Regions from separate parts of the Streptosporangium sp. NPDC050855 genome, predicted to be linked through region 2. Evidence: riboswitches for the same ligand, from Rfam matches in the RefSeq annotation. Region 2 holds a riboswitch; each other region holds the start of a gene.

Region 1 (6,006 bases), on a different contig from region 2:
GGCGGGCCCGGTACGGGTGCCGGGAACCGGCCGCGGAGGCGACGGCGGGGCCGCTAGTGCCGTCTCGCGGCCCATCTGCGCCCGAAGAGCATGATGACCGGGAGCGTGCACACCAGCGCCCCGGCGACGGCCAGGGGCCGCTCCAGCCACCAGGACAGGTCGGGCCGGACCAGGGCGGCCGGCCTGCCGCCCGCCAGCCACCAGGTCAGCGCCACCCAGATCGCCATGCCCGTGGTGTGGAAGAGGAACAGCGGGAGCGCGAACCGGTTGACGGTCTCGTTCACGCCCTGCCACCGGGGGCGGGCGAGGAGGCGCTCCATGGACGGCCTCACCACCTCCACCAGGCCGATCTGGAAGATCAGCAGTGCCACGATGACGAACGTGGGCGGCGCCATGTTGGAGAGCTTGTCGCCGGGCACGCCCACCATCGAGCCCGGGTAGATCCCCGAGTAGACCAGGCCGAACAGGGAGAACAGCCCGGTCCACAGGATCGCCGCGTCGAAGCGTCGGGGCAGCGCCACCACCCGGTCGTAGAAGAACCCGGCCTGGTGGGCCAGCCCCCAGACGATGATCATGTTGAGCCAGCCCGCGGCCTCGTACCCGTAGCGCAGCCGCAGCACGTCGACGACGAGGGCCGCCCCCGCCAACCAGATCAGCGCCAGCACGTCGTAGCGCCGGTGCAGCCAGAGCGCGACCGGGAGCAGGGCGATCAGCACGAGGTAGACGCCGATGAACCAGAGCGGGCTGATGACGAGCAGCACCACGCGGTCCATCCAGCCGATGCCGAACGCCCACGTCACGAACGCGCCCAGCACGGCCCAGGTCCCGGCCAGCGCCAGTGCCGGGATCGCGAGGCTGCGGATGCGCCGCCACACGAAGGCGCCGATGCCGACCCCGCGCTCGCGGGCGCGGTTCCACGACAGCAGGTGGACGTGCCCGCCCACGTAGAAGAAGAGCGGCAGCACCTGCAGCAGCCAGGTCAGGATCCACAGGCCCGAGGTGAAGCCCAGCGGGCTCGTCGGCGAGGGGCCGTCCGGTCCCCACTCCAGGATGGTGAACGCCCAGTGCCAGACCACCACGACGACCAGGCTGACCGCGCGCAGCCAGTCGACGTACCGGTCCCGCCGCAGGGGGGGCCGGTCCTGCGGGGTGGCGGGGCCGGAGGCGCCCGCGGTGCCGGCGGGCATGTCCGCGGGAGAGCCGGAGGTGTCGGGGGAGCCGTGGGTGCCGGGGGAGTCCGGGGCGTCCGCGGGAGGGCCGGGGGTGTCCGAGGGGGAGCTCGTCCGCTCCCCGTCCCGGGCGGGTTCGATCATGTGTTCCGGGCCGTCCCTCACTTGTCGATGTCGCCGACGACGAAGAACATCGAGCCCAGGATGGCGACCATGTCGGGCACCAGATGACCCGGGAGCAGCTCGCGGAGCACCTGGACGTTGTTGAAGGAGGCCGAGCGGAGCTTCAACCGCCACGGCGTCTTCTCCCCGCGCGAGACCAGGTAGTAGCCGTTGACGCCGAGCGGGTTCTCCGTCCACGCGTAGGTGTGGCCCTCGGGGACCTTGAGCACCTTGGGCAGGCGCTGGTTGATCGGCCCCGGGGGCAGGTCGCGGAGCCGCTCGACGCAGGCGTCGGCCAGCTCCAGGGACACCTTCACCTGCTCCAGCAGCACCTCGAACCGGGCGTGGCAGTCCCCGGCCGAGCGAGTGACGACCTTCACCGGCAGCTCGCCGTAGGCGAGGTAGGGCTCGTCCCTGCGCAGGTCCATGTCGACGCCGGAGGCGCGGGCGATCGGGCCGCTCACGCCGTACTGCATGATCGTCTCTCGGTCCAGGACGCCCACCCCGCGGGTACGGGCGAGGAAGATCTCGTTCCCGGCGATCAGGTCCTCGATGTCGGGCAGTCTCCGGCGCACGTCGGCCACGGCCGTCGAGACCCGGCCCGTCCACCCCTCGGGCAGCTCCTCCTTGAGGCCCCCGACCCGGTTGAACATGTAGTGCATGCGCCCGCCGGAGATCTCCTCCATCACGGCCTGCAGGGTCTCGCGCTCCCGGAACGCGTAGAAGACCGGCGTGATCGCGCCGAGCTCCAGCGGGTAGGAGCCGAGGAACATCAGGTGGCTGAGCACCCGGTTGAGCTCGGCCAGCAGGGTGCGCGTCCAGACCGCCCTGACCGGCACCTCCATGCCGAGCATCCGCTCCACCGCGAGCACGACGCCCAGCTCGTTGGCGAACGCCGACAGCCAGTCGTGCCGGTTGGCCAGCACGATGATCTGCCGGTAGTCGCGCACCTCGAACAGCTTCTCCGCGCCCCGGTGCATGTAGCCCACGATCGGCTCGGCCGAGCCGATCCGCTCCCCGTCCAGGGTGAGCCGCAACCGCAGCACGCCGTGCGTGGAGGGGTGCTGCGGCCCGATGTTGAGGATCATGTCCTCGGTCGCGAGTTCCTTGCCGTGCGCGCCGCCCACGGCGGCGGCCCCCGCCCCCATCCCCACGCTCAGCTCACGGGGAGCGCCTTCGGCACGAGGTTCGGTCATGGGTCCATGCTGTCACGTCACGGGCGCGAGGCAAGATCCCGCAGGGCGCCGATCAGCCGGTCCACGTGCTCCTCGGTCGTGCCGATGCCGATGGAGGCGCGTACCGCCGAGGCGGTGACGTCGTCGCAGCCGCCGTCCTTGGCGCCCAGCAGGTGGCGGACGAAGGGGTGGGCGCAGAACTTGCCGTCGCGGACGCCGATGCCGTGGTCACCCGAGAGGGTCTCGGCGACCTCGCGGGCGGTGAGGCCGTCCACCACGAAGGAGACGATGCCGACGCGCGGGTGGTCCGGGCCCCACAGGGAGAGCTCGTGCACGCCGGGGATCGAGGCCAGGCCCGCGCGCAGCCGGGTGAGCAGGCGCTCCTCCTCGCGGATCAGCGGGGTCCAGCCGGTGGCGGACAGGGCGTCGCAGGCCGCGGCCAGGGCGACGGCGCCCAGCACGTTCGGGGTGCCGGCCTCGTGCCGGGCCTCGGGGTCGTCGTGCCACTCGGCCCCGTCGTCGGTGACGGCCCTCACCGCGCCACCGCCCCGCAGGTACGGCTCGGCGTCGGCCAGCCAGTCGGAGCGGCCGACCAGCGCGCCCGTGCCGAAGGGGGCGTAGAGCTTGTGGCCGGAGAAGACCACGTAGTCCAGGTCGAGCGCGGTCAGGTTGAGGCGGCGGTGCGGGACGAGCTGCGCGGCGTCGACCAGGATGCGCGCGCCGTAGCGGTGCGCGATGTGGGCCAGCGCGGCGATCGGCCAGAGCTCGCCGGTGACGTTGGAGGCGGCGGTCACCACCAGCAGCGCCGGGCCCTCGATCGAGGACAGGGCCTCGTCGGCGGCGCGGACGGCCTCGCCGGGGAACGCCGGCACCGGCAGCCGCACCGCGCGGTCCCAGGGCAGCAGCGAGGCGTGGTGCTCGGTGTCGAAGACCACCGCGGTGGTCCCCTCGGGCAGGCTCCGGGCCAGCAGGTTGGTCGCGTCGGTGGTGTTGCGGGTGAAGATCACCGAGTCGTGCGGGCGGGCTCCGACGAAGGCGCGCACCGTGTGCCGGGCCTGCTCGTAGCGGGCCGTGGTCAGCTGGGACGCGTACCCGGCGCCGCGGTGGACGCTGGAGTAGGCCGGGAGCGCGGCGGCGACGGCGGCGCTGACCGGCTCCAGACAGGGGGCGCTGGCGGCGTAGTCGAGGTTGGCGTAGCGGACGAGCCTGCCGCCCTTCACCGGGACCTCCAGGTCCGAGCCGAGCACGGCGGGGATCGGCCGTCCGCCGGTCGCGGTGGCCGGAGCCGCCGGGGTGGCGCCCGCGTGGGCCGTGGGGGCGTCCGTGGCGGAAGCGGTGGTGGAGGCGAAGATCGTCAGGGTGGACATGCCGGTGCTCCTTCGAGGTCATCGGACCTCGACCCATGAGACATAGGCACCCGAAGCCCGCGCTTGCCCGGCACACCTCGTGCCGGACCAGGTCCTCACCCGGGGCACCCCGCCGCGGACGCGAGGGTTGCCGGCCAGCGAGCCGGGGCTTGTCACTGGCACTCATGACCTACGGGGGAACTATAACCGACGGCCGCCGCCCTTTCGCAAGTCCGGGCACGCGCCGCGAGTCGGCACCTGGGGTGACTTTCGACACGGAAGGGCCCGCAAGGAACTCCTGGAGGCTCCCGGTCGTCCTGGGAGTCAGCCGAAGAACCGTTCTGGCCGCCGGCCGGCTCTGTTCCCCCGCGGGCCGACAAAGGAGGAAGCAATGGACTGGGTGACCAACCCGGAGATATGGATAGGGTTCTTCACCCTTGTCGCTCTGGAGATCGTGCTGGGGATCGACAACATCATCTTCATCTCGATCCTGGTGAGCAGGCTCCCTCCCGAGCAGCGGGACCGGGCGCGCAGGCTGGGTCTCCTCGTGGCCCTGCTCAGCCGCCTCGCCCTGCTGGTGGCGCTCGCGTGGGTGGTCAGGCTCACCGAGCCGTTCTTCGAGGTGTTCGGGCAGGGGATATCCGGGCGGGATCTGATCCTGATACTGGGCGGCCTGTTCCTGCTGGCCAAGAGCGTCCACGAGATGCACGGCAGCCTGGAGGGCGACTCAGGCCACGGCGGGGGCAGGATGGCCTCCTCCTACGCCTCCGTGATCATTCAGATCATGATCCTCGACATCGTCTTCTCGCTCGACTCGGTGATCACCGCGGTCGGCATGGTGGACGAGCTGGGCGTCATGATCGCGGCCGTCATCGTCGCGGTCCTGGTGATGCTGTTCGCCTCCGGTCCGATCAGCCGCTTCGTGGACCAGCACCCGAGCATCAAGATGCTCGCGCTGTCCTTCCTGGTGCTGATCGGCGTCGTGCTGATCGCCGAGGGCTTCGAGCAGCACATCCCCAAGGGCTACATCTACTTCGCGATGGCCTTCTCGCTGCTGGTGGAGCTGCTGAACATCCGGATGCGCCGCAAGACGGCACAGAAGCCGGTCGAGCTGCACTCCCGCTACCAGGCCGAGCCGGACGCCTCCTCGCGGGAGGGCGAGCCGGCCGTGTCCGGGACGCGGGGACACCCGGAGTCCGCGGCGGAGGCCGGTACGCATTCCGGAGCCGGGACGGGAACCGGGTCCGGGACCGTGACCGGAGCCGGGACCGGGACCGACGCGCGACCGGACGGGACGGATCGTCCCGCGTGAAGCCGGGCGGGCGGCCGGTGGACGGCCGCCCGGGTGAGCGCAGCCGGGTGAGCGGGGCGGGTGAGACCGGGCCGGTGGTATCGGGGGACCGGCCCGGTCTCCAGGTGGGGGATTACGATGCTCACGTGCGCTTTGATCCCTGGAATCCGGAATTCGTCGCCCACCCGTACGACGCCTACGACGAACTGCGACGGGAGCGGCCGGTCGATTTCTTCGAGCCGACCGGCCAGTGGCTCGTCGCCCGGCACGCCGACGTCAACGCGCTGCTGCGCGACCGCAGGCTCGGCCGCTCCTACCTGCACGTGGCCACCCACGCCGAGTTCGGCAGGCCGGACGACCCCGAGTTCCAGGACCCCTTCTGGCGGGTGATCAGAGCGGGCATGCTCGACGTCGAGCCGCCCGTGCACACCCGGCTCAGGCGGCTGGTGTCGAAGGCGTTCACGCCGCGCATGGTCGAGGCGCTCCGGCCCAAGGTCGCCCGGATGGCCGGACGGCTGGTCGACGACTTCGTCGAGCGCGGTGGCGGGGACCTGATCGCCGAGGTGGCCGAGCCGCTCCCGGTCGCCGTGATCGCCGAGATGCTCGGCGTGCCCGAGGCGGACCGGCACCTGCTCCGGCCCTGGTCGGCCCGGATCTGCGGCATGTACGAGCTGCGGCCGTCCGTCGAGGCCCAGCACGCGGCCGTACGGGCGGCCGAGGAGTTCTCCGCCTACCTCGTCGACCTGGCCCGCGCCCGGCGGGCCGACCCCGGTGACGACCTGATCAGCGCGCTCGCCCTGGTGGCCGACGAGGGCGACAGGCTCACCGAGGAGGAGCTGGTCGGCACCTGCGTGCTGCTGCTC
Region 2 (6,006 bases):
TCCTTGGCGACCAGGTTCATCCCGTCCCGGATCGGGTTGACCAGCAGCACGTCGGCCAGCCGGTAGGCGGCCAGCGACCGCGGGTAGTCGTCGTCGACGTTGAGGATCAGCGGGTCCCAGTCCTCGGTGGCGTACTCGTCCTCGATCTCCTTGGCGCAGCGCTGCACCGCCGCGGTGTACTCGCGGTACTCGGGCAGGTCGTGCCGGGAGGGGTAGGCGAAGGCCAGGTGGGTGACCCGGCCGTGCCACTCCGGATGGGCCGCAAGGAACTCCCGGTAGGCGACCAGGCCCCTGACGATGTTCTTCGACAGCTCGGTCCGGTCGATCCGCACGATCAGCCTGCGGTCGCCCACCTGGGCGCGGAGCGCGGCCATGTGCGACTCCACGTCGGGCTCCCCGGCCCGCGCCCAGAGCGCCTTGCCGTCCACGCCCAGGCTGTGCGTGCCGACCCGGGTGGTCCTGCCCGCGTGGGTCACCGTACGGGCGCCGGGGTCGACCGAGGCGCCGAGCACGGTCCGGCAGCAGTCCATGAACGCGGTGCCCCAGCGCTCGGTCAGGAAGCCCGCGTGGTCGGAGCCCAGGATGCCCTCGAGCAGCTCGGCCGCCACGTCGTCGGGCAGCAGGGCGAAGTACTCCGGCGGGGCCCAGGGGGTGTGCGAGAAGTGCGCCACCCGCAGGTCGGGCCGCTCGCCCCGGAGCATGGCCGGGACCAGGCTGAGGTGGTAGTCCTGCACCATCACCCGCGCCTCGTGCGGGGCCTCCTCGGCCAGCGCCATGGCGAACGCCTCGTTGTAGGCCTGGTACGACTCCCACTCCCGGCGGAACCTGGCGTCGAAGTGCGGCATGTTGGGGGTGTCGTAGAGGAGGTGGTGGACGAACCAGAGGGTGGAGTTGGCCACCGCGTTGTAGGCGCGGTGGAAGGTCGTCGGGGGGATGTCGAGCATCCGCAGCGCCCCGGTGTCGTAGCCCGCCTGGTCGAGCCGGCCGCCGGGCGCCAGCCGCACCGCGCCCCGGTCGCCGTCGGACAGTGCCGCGCAGACCCACAGGGCGCCCATGTCCCTGGCGACCGCCGACAGCCCCGACACCAGGCCGCCTCCTCCCCTGCGCATGGACAGGGAGCCGTCCTCGGAGAGGGTGAAGGAGACGGGGCCCCGGTTGGAGGCCACCAGGATCGCTTTCATCAGATCCCTTCACTGGCTAGGGACACGCCTGTCCTGAAGGTTAACCGGCACCTTCCCGGGACGCCTCCTCTTCCGGAGAGGGAAGAATGGCGTTCGTCGGATTGTGTCAGCTCTTGTCAGCCGGTCGGTTTGTGTTCATGGGTTTTACCCGCTTTTATGGCGCGATCGACGGTGAACGTCTGTCATCTACGACCGTAGGATGTCCAGCGACCGTGACCGCTGATGGGGGCCCGTGATGGCGCTGGACGAGACGACCGAGGAACTGGCCCGGCAGGCCGCCCTCGGTGACCACCGCGCGCTCGGCGAGCTGCTGAAGCGCATCGAGCCCGCCGTGCTGCGGCACTGCGGCCGCATCCTCCCCTACCGCCAGGACGCCGAGGAGGCCTGCCAGGACACCCTGCTGGCGGTGGCCCGCAACATCGGCCGCTTCGAGGGTCGCGCCCGGTTCAGCACCTGGCTGCACATCGTGACCGCCAACTGCGCCAGGACCACCTACCGATCGCTGAAGCGCCGCGCCGCCGAGCAGAGCTCGGACGAGCTCCCCCTGCAGAAGCCGGACGTCGCCCGGGTGAGCGTGATCGCCGGATCCCGGCTCGACCTGCTCGACGCGATGGAGGCGCTGGAGGCCGAGAAGCCCGACCTGGCGCAGGCTCTGGTGCTGCGTGACATCTGCCAGCTCGACTACAACGAGGTGGCCGAGCAGCTCGGCATCCCGCTGGGCACCGCCAAGTCGCGGATCCACCAGGCCCGCAAGTACGTCCAGGGGGCCCTGGGGGAGGCCTACGGTCTCTGACCCGTCCTTCTCCGGCCCGTCCTCTCTTCGGCCCGCCCTTCTTCGGCCGTCTCCTTCCGACCGGCTCCTTGCGGGCCGGCCGGTCGCCTCCGGCCGGCTCCGGCCCGTCGCCTCCCGCCCCTCAACGAGGGTCGTCCGCGTGGCGTGCGGCTTCTGCGGCCTTGACCGGTGACGGCTGGATTAGGGTGGCCCCGTCCGCGTCACCCGGCCCGGTGCCCGCGTCATCAGGCCGTCGGTGACATGGGGCGATCTCCCCCCTCAGCTCCGGAAGCCGAGGTCGAGGAGAGACCCACATGTCCCGCAGACACGCCGTCACCGCCGGATGCGTCCTGGCGATCACCGCGCTCACCCTGGCCGCCGCTCCGGCGGACGCCGACCCCCGGACGGGCGGGCCCGGGGCGGCCGAGCCGGTCGGGCCCGCCGTACCGATCGCGACGAAGACACCGGGAACGCCTTCCAGGGCCGGGACGCCGGGTGTGACGGTTCCCGGGGGCGCGAGGGCCGCGGCGCCGCCACCGGGCATGCTCGAGGCGCTCCAGCGCGACCTGGGCCTGACCCGGGCCGAGGCCGAGACCCGGCTGCTCAACGAGGCCCGGCTGATCCCGATCGCCGAGCAGATGAGCAGGAGGCTCGGTGACCGCTTCGGCGGCGCCTGGCTGCGGGCCAAGACCGCGCACACCCTGGTGGTGGCCAGCACCAGGGCCGCCGACATCCCCCAGATCCTGGCCGCGGGCGCGCAGGCCGAGATCGTTCCCACGTCGCTGACGGAGCTGTCCGCCATCAAGGCGAAGCTCGACGCCACCCTGCCGCCGCAGCCGCTGGTCTCCAGCGTCCGCTACATCGACGTCAAGCGGAACAAGGTGGTCGTGCTGGCCCCGCGGCCGGACCAGACCGAGAACATCATCGAGTCCTCCGGTCTCGACCAGACCGCCGTGATCGTACTGCCCTCCACCGAGGCGCCGTTGCCGCTGTACGACCTGGTCGGCGGAAACGCCTACTACATCAACACCGTCAACCGCTGCTCGGTCGGCTTCTCCGTCCTCAAGGGGAACCAGCAGGGGTTCGTCACCGCCGGTCACTGCGGCAGGCAGGGCGCGCCCACCCTCGGGTTCAACCGCCAGGCCCAGGGGGTCTTCCAGGGGTCGGTCTTCCCGGGCAGCGACTACGCCTGGGTGGCCACCAACGCCGCCTGGACGGCCGTCGCCGGTGTGGACAACGGCGAGGGCGGCATCGTCCCCGTCGCCGGGGCCCGGGTCGCCATCGAGGGGGCCTCGGTCTGCCGGTCGGGCTCCACCACCGACTGGTACTGCGGCCTCATCCAGCAGCGCGACGCCAGCGTCACCTACCCCCAGGGCGCCGTCCTGGAGCTGACCCGTACCAGCGTCTGCGCCGAGCCCGGCGACTCGGGCGGCTCGTTCATCGCCATCGACCAGGCCCAGGGCGTCACCTCCGGAGGCTCGGGCGACTGCGCCTCGGGAGGCGTCACCTACTTCCAGCCGATCGCCGAGATCCTCACCGCCTACGGCCTGGCCCTGAGGACCACGGCGGGCAATCCGCCGCCGCCGACCACCGGCACCTGCACCGGCTATCCCACCACCTTCACCGGCGCGCTGGCCGCCGGGAGGTCCGTCTACCACCCCAGGAGCGTCTACTACCGGGCGGGCATTCCCGGGAACCACTTCGGGTGCCTGGACGGCCCCGCCGGCGCGGACTTCGACCTGTACCTGCAGAAGTGGAGCCGCTCCGCCTGGCGGGTCGTCGCCTCCTCCAGGAGCGCCGGCCCCGACGAGAAGATCACCTACACCGGGACGCCCGGTTTCTACCGCTACCGGGTGGCGAGCGTGGCCGGTTCCGGCGCCTACACCGTGGGGCTCAGGGCGCCGTCCCCGCTCTCGGTCCGCAGCGCGCCCTGACCTGAGCGGCCGTCTTCGGGAAGTCCGGTGTCCGGCCGGGCGTCAGGCCTCCGGCACGGTCCCGGCCCTGACGCCGGCCCGGTCCCGGGTCGGCGTCAGGGCCGGTGACCACACCCCCGCCGATGTCCCTGTCCGGCAGGTAACACGCCATGTCTCATACGGTGAGACGGCTTGCCGGGACGGCGGGGTGGCGGGGTAGAGTGCTGGAGACCTGCGCATCAGGTCGACAACTGAATACGTGCTCATCCAGAGGGGTGGAGGGACCGGCCCTGCGAAGCCCCGGCAACCCTCCCGGTTCAAGACTCGTGATCTGACGAGGTCGGCCGGGACAGGTGCCAATTCCGGTCTGTGACCAGGGTGGTCGCAGACGAAGATGAGGGAAAGGCCTCGCTTCATGGCGCTCGCAACCACTGAGAACATCACCGTCACCTCGCCCGCCCAGCAGGACGCGGGCGGAAGCTTCGGCCCCGCCGTGGCCCTGTCCTGTCGCGAGTGCGGTGCCCGCTACGACCTCGGCCCGAGCTTCGCGTGCATCGAATGTTTCGGGCCCCTCGAGATCGCCTACGACTTCGGGCGCGTGACCCGGGAGCAGATCGCCGAGGGGCCGGACAACATCTGGCGCTACCGCTCACTGCTGCCGGTCCCGGCCGACGTGGCCTCCAAGCCCAACATGGCACCCGGCTGGACCAAGCTCGTCAACGCCCGGAACCTGGCTCGCGAGCTCGGTATCCGCTCGCTGCACGTGAAGGACGACTCGGGCAACCCCACGCACTCCTTCAAGGATCGCGTGGTGGCCATCGCCGTGGAGGCGGCCCGCACCTTCGGCTTCCACACCCTGTCCTGCTCCTCCACCGGCAACCTGGCCGGTGCCGTGGCCGCCGCCGCCGCGCGGGCCGGGCTGGACTCCTGCGTGTTCATCCCCTCGAACCTGGAGCAGGCCAAGATCGTCATGGCCTCCGTGTACGGCGGCAGGCTGGTGGGCATCGAGGGCACCTACGACGACGTGAACCGCTTCTGCTCCGAGCTCATCGGCGACGAGCTGGGCGAGAAGTGGGGCTTCGTCAACGTCAACCTGCGGCCGTACTACGCCGAGGGCTCCAAGACGCTGGCCTACGAGATCGCCGAGCAGCTCGGCTGGCGCATCCCCGACCAGATCATCGTCCCGGTGGCCTCGGGCTCCCAGCTCACGAAGATCGACAAGGGGTTCAAGGAGCTGATCCGGCTCGGGCTCGTCGAGGACACCCCGTACAAGATCTTCGCCGCCCAGGCCGAGGGGTGCTCGCCGGTCTCGGCGGCCTACAAGGCCGGTCACGACGTGATCCGCCCGGTCAAGCCGGACACCATCGCCAAGTCGCTGGCGATCGGCAACCCGGCCGACGGCCCCTACGTCCTGGACATCGCCCGCCGTACCGGTGGCGCCGTCGAGGACGTGACCGACGCCGAGATCGTCGACGCGATCCGGCTGCTGGCCAGGACCGAGGGCGTCTTCGCCGAGACCGCCGGTGGCGTCACCGTCGGCGTGCTCCGCAAGCTGGTCGCCTCGGGCACGCTCGACCCCGACGCGGAGACCGTGGTGCTCAACACCGGGGACGGCCTCAAGACCCTGGACGCGGTGGCCTCCGAGGCGCGTCCCACCGCGGTCATCCGGCCCTCCCTTGACGCATTCCGTGCGGCCATCGCCTGAAAACCGTGAAAGGTACCGAACTATGAGCGTTTCTGTGCGGATTCCGACGATTCTCCGGACGTACACCGGTGGTGCCGCCGAGGTGAGCGCGGAGGGTGAGACCCTGCGCGAAGTTCTGCAGAAGCTGGACGCGGACTTCCCGGGGATCGGTGCCCGAATCCTTGATGAAACGGGTAAGATTCGCCGTTTTGTCAATGTCTACGTTGGCGACGAGGACGTCCGCTTCGCCGAGAACCTGGACACGGCCACGCCCTCGGGCGCGCAGATCTCCATCATCCCGGCGGTGGCCGGGGGCTGAACCGCCGCCCACCCGGCGTCCCGGTCCCGGCGCTCCCGCGCCGTCACGTCGTCCCCGACCCGCCCCGGGCCGGCCCCTGCGGGCCCGTCCGGACCGCCGGTGGGCTCGGGGCCCGGCCCCGTTCGCCATCGACATCT
Region 3 (6,006 bases), on a different contig from region 2:
CCGTCACCACCCTGGGCGGCGAGCTCGCCTGGGGCACGATCGTGCAGGGCGGCACGATCGGCGCCCTGGCAGGGGCGCTGCTGACCCTGCGGGTGAGGCCGAAGCGGCCCCTGGTCGTAGCCAACCTGGTGCTGGCGCTCGGCGCGCTGCCGCTCGTCCTGCTCGCCGCGGGGATGTCCGCGCCGATGGTCGCGGTGGCCTACGGGCTGATGACCGGTGGTCTGGCGCTGATGGCCCCGATGTGGGAGACCCTGGTGCAGGAGCACATCCCGGCCGAGGCGATCTCCCGGGTGTCGGCGTACGACTGGCTGCTCTCCCTCGGGCTGATGCCCCTCGGCATGGCCCTGGCCGGGCCGCTGGCCACCGCCGTGGGGACCGCCCCCACCCTGTACGGGGCGGCGGCGCTGCTGGCGGCCTCCTGCCTGGGCGTGCTGCTCCTGCCCGACATCCGCAGGCTCGGCCACCGGAGCGCGGACGCCGTTCCCGAGGCCGTGCCGAGTCACCCCGCGACGTAGCCGTGCCGCACGGGACCGGGCGGGACCCGCACGGAGAACGGGCGGGACCGCTCCCGCGGCCGTGGCGGGCGAGACCGGGGCCGCGGGGCGTGCCGTGCGGGATCAGGTGGGGTGCCGTCCCCACACCGGCGTCGTCGCGAGGATCCTGGAGTACCTCGTCTCGGTCCTGGGCGCCGGTCTCCTGCGCGGTGCCCTGGCCCACGGGTCCGCGCCGGAGGCCGGGACCGCCGTCCTGTCCGGCGACCACGCGGGCCGTCCGGTGTCGACGAGGGCCGTGGAGGTCACGGCCCCGGGGGCGGTGGGGCTCTGTGCCCGCCAGCGTCCCTCGTACCGGTCGATCACCAGGTCGGCGCCGAGGAAGACGACCACCCCGGCCTCGGCGAGGGCGCGGAGTTCCTCCAGGTACGACGCGGGCGAGCCACCGGCGACATGGTCGGAGAACTCCCGGAACCAGGGGTCGGAGACGCCGGCCTCGGCGAGGACGGCGCGGACGGAGAGCAGGGCGAGGACCATGGCGTGGTCGGCGCTGTGCGCCGGGTCGGAGCGCCGTTCCAGGTCGGCGGCGAGGTAGCCGCGCATCCACCTGCGCACCCCCGCCCGGTCGCCGAACCGGATGCCGTGCAGCGGCCGGTCGAGGCGGTCGAGGTCGAGCCGGTCGGGGTGCCGGGGGACGGCGGCGCGGACGAGCCTGCGCATCGCGGGGCTGTTCCACTCCTCGGCCGCGAAGGCCTCCTCGAACTCCTCCCAGGTCGACCGCGTCCGCTCCGGGTGGGCGGTGATGAGCTCGTGGTAGTACGCGAAGGCGAGTTCCTTGGCCACCAGGGGCCACAGGTCGCGGCGGAGGTTCCACGGCCCCGTGCCCAGCGTGCCGCGGGTGACGAAGCGCGGCACCGGCGGCTCGGCGCCGCCGAAGGGGTGGGCGAACCCGCGGTGGTGCGGCACGCCGCGCGAGGACCCCACGTGCAGCAGGGGCTCGCCTCCGCCGGGCAGGTAGACCAGCTCCCCGTCGTACCCGCGGGCGAACCGGCCGCCCCTGCCCGAGGTGAGCGGCACCAGCAGGCCGGCCAGGACCGGCCCCATCCCCTTGACGATCACCGGCTCCCCGGCCGGGACGCCGTCCGGGTCGAGGGCGAGGGGTTCGGGATGGTCGGGTTCCGGTGTGGCGCTCTGCGACATGTGGCACTCCCGTACACGTCTCGGCGGCCCGGCGGGGGCCGCGTCCGCGGCACGCCGACCGTGCCGCCGGGTTCTCCCCGGAGGCGCCCCTCGCGACGGAAGGGGCGCCGGTCAGCCGGCCGGGGTCTCACATCGACGCGTTTAACCTATTTAAAAGGTAGGAAATGCATGGATCATTGTCAAGCCCTACTGTCGAAGGATGTCCTACGAGATCGTGAACGTGGTCTACCGCAAGTACGACGGATCGCTGCACTGGCACCACCGCGGCCTGCTGCTCGGCGAGGACGAGCACGGGGTCTGGACGGGCTGCGTGGCCGGCTCCAGCGGCCACAAGGGGGACGGCCCCGCCGTCGCCTGGCCGCAGCCCTTCGTGATGCTCTTCCCCCGCGACGCCTGGTGGACGGCCGCCTTCAACGCCGCCCCGAACAAGCACGAGATCTACTGCGACATCTCCACGGTGCCCGAGTGGCGCGACGGCGAGGTCACCATGATCGACCTCGACCTCGACGTGATCCGGACCCGCCGTGACGTGCTCAGGGGCCGCACCAGGCGGATCTTCCTGGACGACGAGGACGAGTTCGAGGAGCACCGGATCCGGTACGCGTACCCGCCCGACGTGGTGCAGAACGCCCGTGACTCGGCCGCCTGGCTGATGAAGGCCGTCACCGCAGGAACCCCTCCCTTCGGTGCCGCCCCGCACTGGCTCTCCCTGGTCACCTGAGCCCGCCGGAGCCGTACGACCCGGCAGGGCCGGCACGACCCGCCGGGGCCCGTACGACCCAGGGCCCGTGCGACCTGGTGGAACACCCGCACGACCGCGCGGGCCCGCACGACCGCGCGGGCCCGTCCACGGCAGGGCTCCGTCCACGGCGCGGGCCCGTCTACAGCGGCGGGAACGCCGGGGCGCGGCGCTCGACGAAGCTGGCCACGCCCTCCACGAAGTCCGGGCGGGTGAAGGACTCGGCCATCAGGCGGACGGCCGCCGACTCCGAGGACTCCAGGCTCTGCTGCCAGTCGCCCCAGACCTGCCGCTTGATCACCGCCATCGAGGCCGGTGAGCTGTGGGTCGCCAGCTCCCGGGCGTAGGCCATGGTCTCCTCCATCAGGCGCTCCCCGGGCACCGACCGGACGGCCAGCCCCAGCTCGCGGGCCTCGGCCCCGGTGAAGGTACGGCCCGACAGCAGCAGGTCCATGGCCGCGGCCTGGCCGGCCAGGCGCGGCAGGATCCACGACAGGCCGTACTCGGCGACCAGTCCGCGGCGGGCGAACGCGGTGGTCCACTTGGCCTCGTCCGCGGTGAAGACCAGGTCGCAGACCAGGGCGTGGACCATGCCGAGCCCGGCGCAGGCACCGTTGACGGCGGCGATGACCGGCTTGCGGATCGTGGTCGGGAAGGTGGTGGGACGCCGGTCGGGCTCCCCGGAGTAGGAGCCGTCCTGGATGGCGGTGAGCGTCCGGAAGTCCGCGCCCGCGCAGAACCCCCGTCCCGCCCCGGTGACGACGATCACCCGGACCTCGGGGTCCTTCTCGGCGTCGGCCAGCTGGTCGAAGTAGCGCCTGCCCATCTCGTCGGTCCAGGCGTTCAGCCGGTCCGGCCGGTTGAACGTCAGGGTGAGCACGCCCCCCTCGACCGACGACAGCACCAGGTCGAGCATTCCGCCTCCCTCCGGGGAGCCCTCGGGGCACCCGCGTCAGAACCTCCGTCCCGAGGTTACAGAATATCGTTCTACACCTTTTCCCGCCCCGGCGTCAGCAGGGGCGGGGGTCTCCGGAGGGAGGACGGGTCGGTGATCAGCTTCCCGGTCCGCCGGGGCGGCCGAGACCGCGCTCCAGGGAGTCGGGGTGGTGGACGAAGTTCGGCGTCAGCCGCCTGTCCTCGTAGTAGCGGTGGAACACCGGCGTGGCCGAGGCCGACATCGGCGGAACGATCCAGCTCCAGTCGGCCGGGCAGACCCTCCCGGCCTTCTCCTCGCGCTCCAGGTGCATCAGGAAGCGCCGGGACTCGGTGTGGTGGTCGGTCATCGTCACCCCGGCCCGCTCGAAGGAGTGCAGCACCGCCGCGTTCAGCTCCACCATGGCGTAGTCCCGCCACAGCGAGCGGTCGGTGCCGGTGTTCAGGCCCAGGCGCCGGGCGATCAACGGTGTCAGGTCGTAGCGGTCGGTGTCGGCCAGGTTGCGGGCGCCGATCTCGGTGCCCATGTACCAGCCGTTGAACGGCGCCGCCCGGTAGCAGACCCCGCCGATCTCCAGGCACATGTTCGAGATCACCGGTACGGCGTGCCAGCGCAGTCCCAGCTCCTCGAACCAGGCGTGGACCGGGTGCGAGAGCGCGACCTCCAGGACGGCGTCGCCGGGCAGCGTGGACAGCAGCGGCGGCCCCTCCCCCACCGAGATCGCCAGCGGCAGGACGTCGAACGGGCTCCCGGGACCGCCCGGCCAGCCCAGCTCGCGCAGCATCTCGGTGAAGGCGACGTAGCGCGGGTCCCCGACGACGGACCCGTCCGCCGTCCGGTAACCGGCGTACCGGATCAGTTGCTCGTTCCAGATCCGGGGCCCGGGGACGCCCGGCCGCTCCTGGGGGAACACGGTGATCGTCGGGCGGATCCTGCGGGCCGGCGCCGCGTCCCGCAGGTGGTTCACGCACTCGACCGCGATGCCCTCGGCCGTGGTGACGTACCGCCGGTCGCGCACCCGTAGCGAGCGCCAGTACAGCCGGCCGATGCACCTGCCGCTGTTGCGCCAGGCCACCCTGGCGCCGAAGACCAGCTCGCTGGGAGTGTGCGTGTACGTGCCGGTCCGGGCGATCTCCTGCCGGACCTCGCGCAGGCGCTCCCGCGGGTCACCTGCCCCGGGATTCTCCGCGTGGAACAACCTCAGATAGTCCTCGGCCGCGGCCTCCACATCGGCCGCGGCCCTCTCGTCGGCCGGGGTCCGCGCGACGGCAGGGGGCGCCTCGGGGACGACATGGACCGGATCCGGGGCATGACGCCGGGACCTTCGCCAGGTGAGCACAGCAAAACCACCCAATGTGGCTCACGGGCACGACGGCCGTTCCGGGCGGCACGGTGCCCTGAACGCGGCGGCCCTTCCCCGCTGCGATCGGTGTGGTCCGCGGCAGCCGCGCGCCGGTCCATCCGCTGCGATCACGGGGCCCGGGCACGGCGATCTCATTTTCTGTGATTCGCCGTGCTTTGTCCGCTGAATCGGGATACGAGACGCCGAAGGCCCCGGAAGCGGGGCTTCCGGGGCCTTCGTGATGGCTCCCGCGATAGGACTCGAACCTATAACCTGCCGGTTAACAGCCGGCTGCTCTGCCGATTGAGCTACACGGGATCGCGCTTTGCGCTGGTCGGAGCGGATGTTCCCCGTTCCTTGCGGCGCAGGAATAGATTAGCGCACTCCATGGGTGTGTGTCGCATCGATACTCCGGGGTAGGGGCGGGACGAGTGGCGATCCGCAGGTGATCGCATCACGGGGTCCGGCGGAACAGCTTGTGGAGGTGGACATGCGTTATCGGATGATGTTCTGTGTGGGATTCGCGGCCGGGTACGTCCTGGGGAGCCGTGCCGGACGGGAGCGTTACGAGCAGATCAAGCGGATGGCCCAGCGGGTCTCCGACAACCCGTCCGTGCAGGAGACCGCCGGTCTGGTGGGCGCCAAGGTCTCCAGGGCCACCGGCGTGGCGAAGGACAAGGTCAGTGACGTGGCCAAGAACCGGCTGCCGTTCCTGAAGTCGGCCAACGGCTGGCACGGCGACGAGGTGGACGAGACCGGCACCGGCTGGCCGGAGAACCAGCGGACCTCCGCGCCGTACTGATCCCCGACGCCGCTTCCGGACCCTCGGGCCGGGAGCGGCCCGCAGGTGCGAAGGCCCCCTCGGGGGCCTTTTCGCGTGTACGGAGCCGTTCCGGGTCCGTGGGGCGTCCCAGGACCGGTCCGGACGCCGGAGACCCGCCGGGTCCCGTTCAGACGCCGAAGCTGCGGCGCGTCTCCTCCAGCGCCTGCTCGGCCAGGGCTCGCAGGCCCGGGTCGTCCGGGTCGAGACCGGCGTCGAAGACGAGCTCCCAGACCAGCTCGTCGGCCTCGGCCCTCCTGGCCACCAGCCGTACTCCCCCGCGGGCGTCCAGCGGGACGTACTGGTTGACCACGATCGAGGCCGTCACCCGCTCCCGTACGGCCTCGGGGATCCGGCCCGGCTCGGGCAGCAGCGCCCGGTGCGACCGCCCGTCCGTGGTGACGACCGTCAGCCCCTCCTCGTCCCACGTGCCGCGGTCCACCTGGAACCAGGGCAGGCGCACGTCCCCCAGGTACAGGG

What was found. Region 2 has a riboswitch for S-adenosylmethionine ahead of thrC (threonine synthase). Riboswitches for the same ligand answer to the same signal wherever they lie in the genome.
Region 1: it holds a riboswitch for S-adenosylmethionine, as region 2 does, so the genes downstream of both, ACIBCT_RS18415 (aminotransferase class V-fold PLP-dependent enzyme) here and thrC (threonine synthase) in region 2, are expected to answer to the same signal.
Region 3: it holds a riboswitch for S-adenosylmethionine, as region 2 does, so the genes downstream of both, ACIBCT_RS21990 (hypothetical protein) here and thrC (threonine synthase) in region 2, are expected to answer to the same signal.

Annotation. Positions count from the first base shown of each region.
Region 1 covers NZ_JBITFY010000008.1:273,543-279,548, reverse strand. Annotated here, with positions in the region: gene ACIBCT_RS18425 (acyltransferase family protein) at 54-1,313, opposite strand; gene ACIBCT_RS18420 (NADH-quinone oxidoreductase subunit D) at 1,331-2,527, opposite strand; gene ACIBCT_RS18415 (aminotransferase class V-fold PLP-dependent enzyme) at 2,545-3,873, opposite strand; SAM riboswitch class IV at 3,928-4,043, opposite strand; gene ACIBCT_RS18410 (TerC family protein) at 4,244-5,164, shown strand; gene ACIBCT_RS18405 (cytochrome P450) at 5,290-6,006, shown strand, end outside.
Region 2 covers NZ_JBITFY010000016.1:224,452-230,457, reverse strand. Annotated here, with positions in the region: gene ACIBCT_RS29410 (trehalose-6-phosphate synthase) at 1-1,181, opposite strand, end outside; gene ACIBCT_RS29405 (RNA polymerase sigma factor) at 1,417-1,974, shown strand; gene ACIBCT_RS29400 (S1 family peptidase) at 2,268-3,887, shown strand; SAM riboswitch class I at 4,127-4,267, shown strand; gene thrC (threonine synthase) at 4,282-5,571, shown strand; gene ACIBCT_RS29390 (MoaD/ThiS family protein) at 5,594-5,869, shown strand.
Region 3 covers NZ_JBITFY010000010.1:298,426-304,431, reverse strand. Annotated here, with positions in the region: gene ACIBCT_RS21995 (MFS transporter) at 1-515, shown strand, start outside; gene ACIBCT_RS21990 (hypothetical protein) at 618-1,691, opposite strand; SAM riboswitch class IV at 1,727-1,838, opposite strand; gene ACIBCT_RS21985 (DUF402 domain-containing protein) at 1,891-2,412, shown strand; gene ACIBCT_RS21980 (enoyl-CoA hydratase) at 2,573-3,346, opposite strand; gene ACIBCT_RS21975 (nitric oxide synthase oxygenase) at 3,483-4,703, opposite strand; tRNA gene ACIBCT_RS21970 (tRNA-Asn) at 4,949-5,024, opposite strand; gene ACIBCT_RS21965 (YtxH domain-containing protein) at 5,197-5,508, shown strand; gene ACIBCT_RS21960 (hypothetical protein) at 5,657-6,006, opposite strand, start outside.